DNA from 2 places in the Tractidigestivibacter sp. genome. Region 1 is predicted to be linked to the other one. Evidence: predicted binding sites of a transcription regulator. Region 1 holds the regulator's gene; the other holds the start of a gene.
What was found. Region 1 encodes NrdR, which represses ribonucleotide reductase genes. Its sites were predicted from a motif close to AAACACNATATATNGTGTTT; they were not measured.
Positions count from the first base shown of each region.

Region 2: the regulator NrdR is predicted to act here: its motif matches at 1,751-1,770, upstream of nrdD (anaerobic ribonucleoside-triphosphate reductase).

Region 1 is NZ_DBHHPX010000005.1:74,248-78,639, forward strand. It holds gene ACO59D_RS02870 (heparan-alpha-glucosaminide N-acetyltransferase) at 1-486, opposite strand, end outside; gene lexA (transcriptional repressor LexA) at 489-1,151, opposite strand; gene ACO59D_RS02880 (LysM peptidoglycan-binding domain-containing protein) at 1,487-1,786, shown strand; gene nrdR (transcriptional regulator NrdR) at 1,938-2,387, shown strand; gene dut (dUTP diphosphatase) at 2,384-2,830, shown strand; gene ACO59D_RS02895 (NCS2 family permease) at 2,930-4,243, shown strand.
Region 2 is NZ_DBHHPX010000026.1:21,338-25,729, reverse strand. It holds gene ACO59D_RS09150 (nitroreductase family protein) at 1-116, opposite strand, end outside; gene ACO59D_RS09145 (pyridoxal phosphate-dependent aminotransferase) at 232-1,392, opposite strand; gene nrdD (anaerobic ribonucleoside-triphosphate reductase) at 1,891-4,113, shown strand.

The DNA of each region.
Region 1 (4,392 bases):
CGAGGAGAAGCCAAGAAGCAGAACGAAGAGGATAAACAGGACCGCTGCCGCAATCGGACCCTGCGGAAGGCAATGGAGTTTTCCCAGCAGCCACGCCACCAACGTGCAGACGGACATGCAGTAGATGATGCCAAAGGAAATAGGCACATCAACTGCTGCAATTATCGTCACCACATAGACTGCAAGCGCCACCGTACCGTAGGCGAGCCCGCGCCTGAGGTTGCTCCTTGATAGGGGGCACATGCAGCCGGCGACGAACAGAAACGTCCACGAGATGCTGGCGCGCCAGATATCCTGTAGGGGAGGGGCAAACCAAGAGAGGTCTGCCCCGGCAAGAAAGCGCAAGTCATAGCAGAGGTGAAAGAGCACCATCGATATGACCGAGAATCCCCGGATCGCATCGAACACTCCAATCCGCTTGTGACGGTCTGCCTTGCTACTGACGCCGTCACCGACGCCAGGGCTTTTCAAGTCCGGCCCAGCCATCGCTAGGAGACTGAGCGGATAAGAGCCGTCACGCGTCCAAGGATGACAGGATTATCTGCATATATGGGACTCATGTGGTCGTTCTCGGGCTGGAGTCGGATGCGGTCCTTCTCGCGATAGAACGTCTTGACTGTTGCAGAGTCATCGATAAGCGCAACGACTATCTCCCCGTCGTGTGCGTCATGCTGCTCTTTCACAACGATGTAGTCGCCATCAAAAATCCCCGCATTGACCATGGACTCGCCGCGAACTCGAAGGATGAAGGAACTGGAATCTCCCACGATGCTTGTGGGCAGCGTGAGGGTCTCCTCGACATTCTGCTCGGCGAGAATGGGCATGCCTGCAGCGACCCGCCCGACAAGCGGAAGTGAGATAACGTTCTTGCCGACATCTTCCTGTACCGTAGCGAGCTTAGCCTGAGTGCTCCCGTCCTCCGACACCTGCTTGTCAGGAACAACCTCAATAGTACGGGGCTTCTTGGGGTCCCTACTGATGAGCCCCATCTCCTCGAGTACCTTGAGGTGCATGTGGACTGTCGAGGGGGAGGCCAGGCCTACCGCGGCTCCAATCTCCCTCACCGAGGGGGGATAGCCGTGCTCGTCTGTGTAGGTGCAGATGAAGTCATAGATGGCCCTCTGGCGCTTGCTGAGCTTTCCCTTTGACATGGCGTCTCCTCTCGTCTGGGCTAATCATACCTGGGATTGCGATGTATTGCAAACAAATGTTCTAAATTGACTTGACACGAACAAATGTACGTTGATACTAGAGTACAGATGTTCGGCCTTAAACGCAAGGCTCTAATTTGTGTCCCGTGCGTTCGCTATAAACGTTCCCGGCAAGCACTCGAGAGGGGATTACATCATGGCAAGCACCAACCGCGTGTACGGTACCGAGGGCTCCTCCGCCCTTGTTCCTTCGTATCCAACGCTTACGCTTCTTGAGGGTGGGACTGGCAAGCCTTGTGGTGGAGCGCCAACATGAAGACAGGTCACGTCGGGACATGGCCCGCGGGAATGTCCTCACTGCCATAGTTTGCACGTTTCTGGTTTCGGTCGGGCTCGTTGCCGCGCTTCTGGTGAGCAATGCTGCCGTCTCTTCTCGCAAGGAGGCCGCCCTGGCGTCTCTCCCTGGTGAGGAGGTAGTTGTTGAGGCTGGTGACTCCGTGTGGGGTCTCGCCTTCCGGCACCCCGTCGATGGGTACAGTACGGCAGAGCTTGTCCAATGGATTACCGAGAAGAACTCCCTCGAAAGCCCGACCTTGCAGCCGGGGCAATCTGTCGTTGTTCCTGCTTCAAACTAACGTAAGCATCGGACGTTCGGGCATTAGCGGATGTTTGGGTTTGGCTTCTCCAGCGTTTCCTTCCTTTCCAGTTTGGTTTCGAAGCCATCTTTGTGATGGATATTTGGACGCTATGTGTTAAGTTCCTAGTGGAAGTCCATTAGGAGGTTTGATGCGCTGTCCAAAATGCGGCTGTGAGGAGTCCAAGGTTGTCGACTCCAGGCCATCTGAGAGCAATGATGCCATTCGTCGTCGTCGCGAGTGCGTCAAATGCGGCTACCGCTTCACGACCTATGAACGTCGTGAGGACATGCCGCTCCTCGTGATGAAGAAAGACGGCCGAAAGGAGACTTTTGACCGCCAAAAGCTCATGCGCGGTCTCCTGACTGCCACGGTAAAGCGCAGCGTGCCCGTTGGGCTGCTCGACGGCCTCATCGACGACATCGAGTCAGAGTTGCGTGATGAGGGTGTCAACGAGATTTCGTCACACGACCTCGGGAGCATGGTTCTCAAGCGTCTCGTGGATGTGGATAAGGTTGCCTATATCCGATTTGCCTCTGTGTATCGGGACTTCAAGGATGTGGACGAGTTTAGCGAGGAGTTGAGGAGTCTCAACAAATGACGGACAAGAGACTGACGCTTCCCATCAAGCGCCTTGATTCATCGGTCGACCTACCAAGCTACGCCTACGAGGGCGATGCTGGTCTTGACCTTAGGTCGAACGAGGACGTGACCCTAGCCCCCTTTGAGCGGAGGCTCGTGGGGACGGGGCTTGCCATTGCCATTCCAGAGGGCTATGCCGGCTTCGTGCAGCCTCGCAGCGGCCTTGCCCTGCGCGAGGGCCTGTCCATGGCCAACACCCCAGGGCTTATTGACGCTCACTACCGTGGCGAGCTCAAGGTGTGCGCCATCAACCTCGACCCATCAAAGAGCATCCATATCGAGCGCGGCGAGAGGATTGCCCAGCTCGTTATACAGCAGGTCCCCGTGGTCACGCTTGAGGAGGTCGGCGAGCTTGACGAAACCGACCGCGGTGCCGGTGGCTTTGGCTCGAGCGGTACATAGGCTCGTGCATTCCTTTCCACAGCGCGTCCTGCTGTTGTCCCATGGCAGCAGCTGTATGTATAGGCTCGGAACTTACAGGAAACCGAAAGGATGGGAAACATGGAGAAGTTCTTCAAGATGGGGGAGCGGGGAACATCCACCGGTCAGGAGCTTCGCGCTGGCCTCACGACGTTTCTGGCTATGGCGTACATCATCGCCGTCAACCCCTCTCTGCTTGCGGCGGCCGGCGTTCCCATGAACGCTGCCGTCACCTCGACGTGCATCGGTGCTGGCATCATGACCATCTTCATGGGGCTTTTCTCAAATAGGCCCCTTGCCTGTGCATCTGGCATGGGTATCAACGCGGTGGTTGCCTTCACCCTGGCAGCCATCAACGGAGCCGACTGGCAGGCGTCAATGGCGGTCATTTTCGTCGAAGGCTGCGCAATCCTCCTGCTCGTTCTCTGTGGGCTCCGTGAGGCCATCATGGATGCCATCCCAGTTTCGCTCCGCCATGCCATCTCCGTCGGCCTTGGCCTCTTCATTGCGATGATTGGCCTTGCCGATGGCGGCATCATCGTAGCCAACGAGTCCACCATGGTCGCCTTTGGTGACGTTACGAGCCCAATGTTTATCGTCGGCCTCATTTCGATCGCTGCTACGGTCGCCCTCTATTCGATGAACGTGAAGGGTTCAATCCTCATCGGCATCATCATCGCGGTGCTTTGCGGCATTCCCCTGGGTGTGACCCAGATGCCCGCTGGTATCGTCTCCACCCTCGACTTCTCGTCTTTTGGCGCGCCGTTCATGACGGACGCTACCGGTACCGTTGCTGTGGTCAAGGTGCTCACCACGCCCATCCTCCTCGTCTTCGCGTTCTCCCTCATGATGTCTGACTTCTTCGATACCATGGGAACGGCAATGGCCGTTGCCAAGCAGGGCGAGTTCCTCAACGAGGACGGAACCGTTGAGAATATCCGCGAGATTCTGATTGCCGACTCTGCGGCGGCGGCGGTCGGCGGCCTCATTGGCGCCTCCTCGATCACGACGTTCGTCGAATCTGCCTCCGGTGCCGCCGATGGCGGGCGCACGGGCCTTACTTCGGTCTTCACGGGCCTCCTATTTATCGTCGCTGCGTTCTTCGCGCCTGTCATCTCCATCGTAAGCAGTGCTGCCACCTGCGGTGCCCTTGTCATCGTTGGCTTCCTCATGATGACCGATGTGGTTGACATCGATTGGACCGACCTTCTCGAGGGCTTCCCAGCATTCCTGGTCATTGCCGGCATCCCCTTCACGTATTCGATTTCCAACGGCATTGGCATGGGTTTCATTGCCTATGTCATCGTCGCCCTGGTCACCGGACGTGCCAAGAAGGTCAAGCCGCTCATGTGGGTGTCTGCGGCCGCCTTCCTCGTCTTCTTCCTGCTCTCCTAGGGGTTTGCGCGGATGAGGAAATTGAAGTGATGCAACGGGGACTCGGAGGCTTTCCTTCGGGTCCCCGTTTTCAGGGGACCCGTCGTGTTGCAGCACAGAATGGCATCTGTGACTATCGGCAAGTCCCGACCAACTACGCAAGGAGTGTG
Region 2 (4,392 bases), on a different contig from region 1:
AAGCGCGCAGCGTTCACCAGCGCGACAAGGTCCCCGTGGCACAGCAGCTCATCCTCGGCGAACCGCCGATGCGTGCGCGACGACCGCACCAGGTCCTGGAAGTTCTTCGAGTTCATGTCCCCACCCCCTCGCCGGGCATGCCCGACGCTCTGCTGCCAAGGCCGGTCCTCGGCAATGCAACCGTATCCAACGCCGCGTCCGCGCTGCGGACGCAAACCCGCTAGACCCCCGCTAGACCCCAGACTCCCCAATCCTTCGGCATGCCTCACGCAGGCGCGCCGGGGGCATGACCAAGGCAAAGCGCACGTATCCCTCGCCTGAGGGGCCAAAGCTCGCACCCGGTGTCACGATGACACCAGCCTTCTCCATGAGCTCAAGGGCAAACGCCTGCGAGTCCATGCGGCCATGCGGAATGCGCGCCCACACGAACATCGACCCATGGGCGTTGGGGCGCTCCCAGCCAACAGCCTCAAGGCCGTCACAGAGCGCATCCCTGCGCTCCTGGTAGCGCAGGCGCTGGCGCTCCACGGAGTCACGTGGTCCCGTGAGCGCGGCGATGGCCGCGTCCTGCTCGGGCAAAAACATGCCAAAGTCAACCTGGCTGCGCAGCTTGCGCGTCGCGGCCACGATGTCCTCGCGTCCCACAAGAAACGAGAGGCGTGCGCCGGTCACGTTGAAGGACTTGGAAAGCGAGAGGAACTCCACACCCACATCGAGCGCGCCCGGATAGCCAAGGAAGCTCCCACCGGCAGGGCCGTCGAAGATGATGTCGGAGTAGGCGTTGTCGTGGATGACCACAATGTCGTGTGCCTTGGCAAAGGCAATGACCTGCTCGTAGACCTCGGGCGTCCCCACGGAGCCAACGGGGTTCGCAGGAAGCGAGACCACCATATATCGGGCTGCATCCGCCACGTCGTCAGGAACACCCGCCACCCAGGGGAGGAAGCCATGTTCGGCCGTGAGCGGATAGTACCAGGGCCTTGCCCCAGCCAGGAGGGTGCCGGCCGCAAAGACCGGGTAGCACGGGTCTGGGATGAGGGCCGCATCTCCCGGGTCTGCAAGCGCCGCGCATACGTGACCCATTCCCTCCTGGGTTCCGTGGCAGCTCATGACCATGGAAGGCGTGATCGTCTCCACGCCAAAGCGCGTGCGGTAGTAGTCACATACGGCCCGGAGCAGCTCGTCCTTGTCGTGCAGCGCGTACTTCCAGTTGGCCGGATCCGCGGCGCTCCTTCCCAGCGCCTCGATGATGTGATGCGGCGGCTCGAAGTCTGGCGTGCCAACCGAGAGGTCAAACACCTCACGGCCCCCTGCCTCGAGCTCGCGTCGCCTGGCGTTGAGAGAGGCAAAGACCTCGTCGCCAAACAGGTCGAGCCTGCTTGAGAACTGCATGCGCACCCCTTCCCGGATGCAGACGTAATGTACGCAAGGACTGTAGACCACTGCTGGCCACGGCGCCACGTCTGTCGGCAAGGACGCGTCCGATTGTTACATTGTGCGAAGCCACAGGCAATCCAAGGCGGACAGCGGCATGACGCGCGCTTCCCGAGAGCCAGTCCCAAGCGATTGGGGCCGCACCTTCGCATGACGCACAAAGACCCTTTGCCGTTCACCGAAAACCGAATCGATAAACGGCAGCGTTATCGAAAATGTTTGAATCTGCTCGCATTGCTCACCTGCGATGACATGGCAATGTTCCTACGCAATGAGTACATACGGAATGCAATATCCGGTATTTATCTCGCATGTCACATACAAGATGTTGTGTCATAGTAGATAGCGCCACAACACAGCATCGGTTGCGGCCCTAGGGAAACACGCCAAACGCACGGCCGGCAGCTGCACCTCTTTGCCGTCTGCCTGGCATTGTGCAACAGGGAGGGTGAGCACATGAAAATCATCAAGCGCAACGGCTCGGAGGTCACGTTCGACGTCGCCAAGATCGAGAACGCCATCCGTAAGGCCAACATGGAGGTGCCCGAGGACGAGCGCCTCACCGAGCGCGAGATACGCTTCGCCTCCCTCAACGTCACCGACGAGTGCATGGAGGCCGGCCACACCGTCACCGTCGAGGAGGTCCAAGACCTCGTCGAGGACCAGCTCATGGCCCTCGATCACTTCTCCGTGGCTCGCAAGTACATCATCTATCGCTACGTGCAGAACCAGAAGCGCCAGAAGAACACGACGGATGACAAGATCCTTGCCCTCATCGAGTGCAACAACGAAGAGGTCAAGCAGGAGAACTCCAACAAGAACCCCACCGTTGTGTCGGTCCAGCGTGACTACATGGCCGGCGAGGTCTCCAAGGACCTCACCATGCGTAGCCTTCTTCCCGCCGAGATTGTCAAGGCGCACGAGGAGGGCGTCATCCACTTCCACGACGCGGACTACTATGCGCAGCACATGCACAACTGCGACCTCATCAACCTCGATGACATGTTGCAGAACGGCACCGTTATCTCCGGCACGCTCATCGAGCGCCCGCACAGCTTCTCTACGGCCTGCAACATCGCCACCCAAATCATCGCGCAGGTGGCCTCCTGCCAGTACGGCGGCCAGTCCATCTCGCTTACGCACCTGGCCCCCTTTGTCGACGTCTCCCGCAAGAAGATTCGTCGCTCGGTCTATGCCGAGATGGAGACCATCGGCTACAAGGCCTCTCCCGACCAGATTGACACGATGGTCGAGAAGCGCCTGCACGAGGAGGTCGCACGTGGCGTCCAGACCATCCAGTACCAGGTTGTCACCCTCATGACCACCAACGGCCAGGCGCCGTTCATCACCGTGTTCATGTACCTCAACGAGGCGCACAACCCACAGGAGAAGCACGACCTCGCCCTCATCATCGAGGAGATGCTCAAGCAGCGCTACCAAGGCGTCAAGAACGAGAAGGGCGTCTGGATCACACCTGCGTTCCCCAAGCTCATCTACGTGCTTGAGGAGGACAACATCCACGAGGGCGACCCGTACTTCTACCTCACCAAGATGGCAGCCAAGTGCACCGCCAAGCGCATGGTGCCCGACTACATCTCAGAGAAGAAGATGCGTGAGTACAAGCTCTCTAGGGGCGAGACCGAGGGCCACGGAGACGTGTACACCTGCATGGGCTGCCGTTCCTTCCTGACGCCCGACCGCTCGGGCAACGGTTACGACAACGTCGCCAAGGCCAAGAACTACGAGCCAGGCAAGCCCAAGTACTACGGCCGCTTTAACCAGGGCGTCGTCACCATCAACCTGCCCGACGTGGCCCTCTCCTCTGACGGTGACATGGACAAGTTCTGGGAGGTCTTCGACGAGCGCCTCGAGCTCTGTCACCGCGCCCTGCGCTGCCGCCACGACCGCCTCCGCGGCACCTTCTCCGATGCCGCACCCATCCTTTGGCAGTACGGTGCACTGGCCCGTCTCGACAAGGGCGAGAAAATCGACAAGCTCCTCTACGGCGGCTACTCCACCATCTCGCTTGGCTATGCCGGCCTCTACGAGTGCGTGAAGTACATGACCGGAAAGAGCCATACCGACGAGGAGGCCAAGTCCTTCGCCCTCTCTGTCATGCAGCACATGAACGACAAGTGCGCCGAGTGGAAGGCTGCCGAGAACATCGACTACTCGCTCTACGGCACGCCGCTTGAGTCCACCACGTACAAGTTCGCCAAGTGCCTGCAGAAGCGCTTTGGCGTGGTCAAGGGCATCACCGACCACGGTTACATCACGAACTCCTACCACGTGAACGTCCGCGAGAAGATTGACGCGTTCACCAAGCTCAAGTTCGAGAGCGAGTTCCAGCGCCTCTCCCCCGGCGGTGCCATCTCCTACGTCGAGGTTCCCAACATGCAGGACAACCTCGAGGCCGTTATCCGTGTCATGCAGTTCATCTACGACAACATCATGTACGCCGAGCTCAACACCAAGTCCGACTACTGCCAGGTGTGCGGCTACGACGGTGAGGTCAAGATCATAGAGGACGACGGCAAGCTTGTGTGGGAGTGCCCGCACTGCGGCAACCGCGACCAGTCCAAGCTCAATGTGGCCAGGCGCACCTGCGGCTACATTGGCACGCAGTTCTGGAACCAGGGACGTACCGAAGAGATCAAGGATCGCGTGCTGCACCTGTAAGTTTGATGGGACCGCCCCCTCGTGGACATGCCCGGCGCTCGCGCACTGCGCTCGTTCGCTCCGCGACTCGCCGTTCACGAGGGGAAGGTCCTTTCTTGCGTATTCTCCCGCGTTGGCACCAACTTGGAGTTGTGCGTACGCACCACCAAGGAAATCTGACAGGCTTCTCGCGTTTGCCCAGTTGGGCGAGAAGGGCCTGGCAACGGGCGCGGATGGTGCGTACGCATGACCCTGGATTTTTGCCAGCGTGAGGCCCCTGGAGGTCCAAATTGGCCGCAG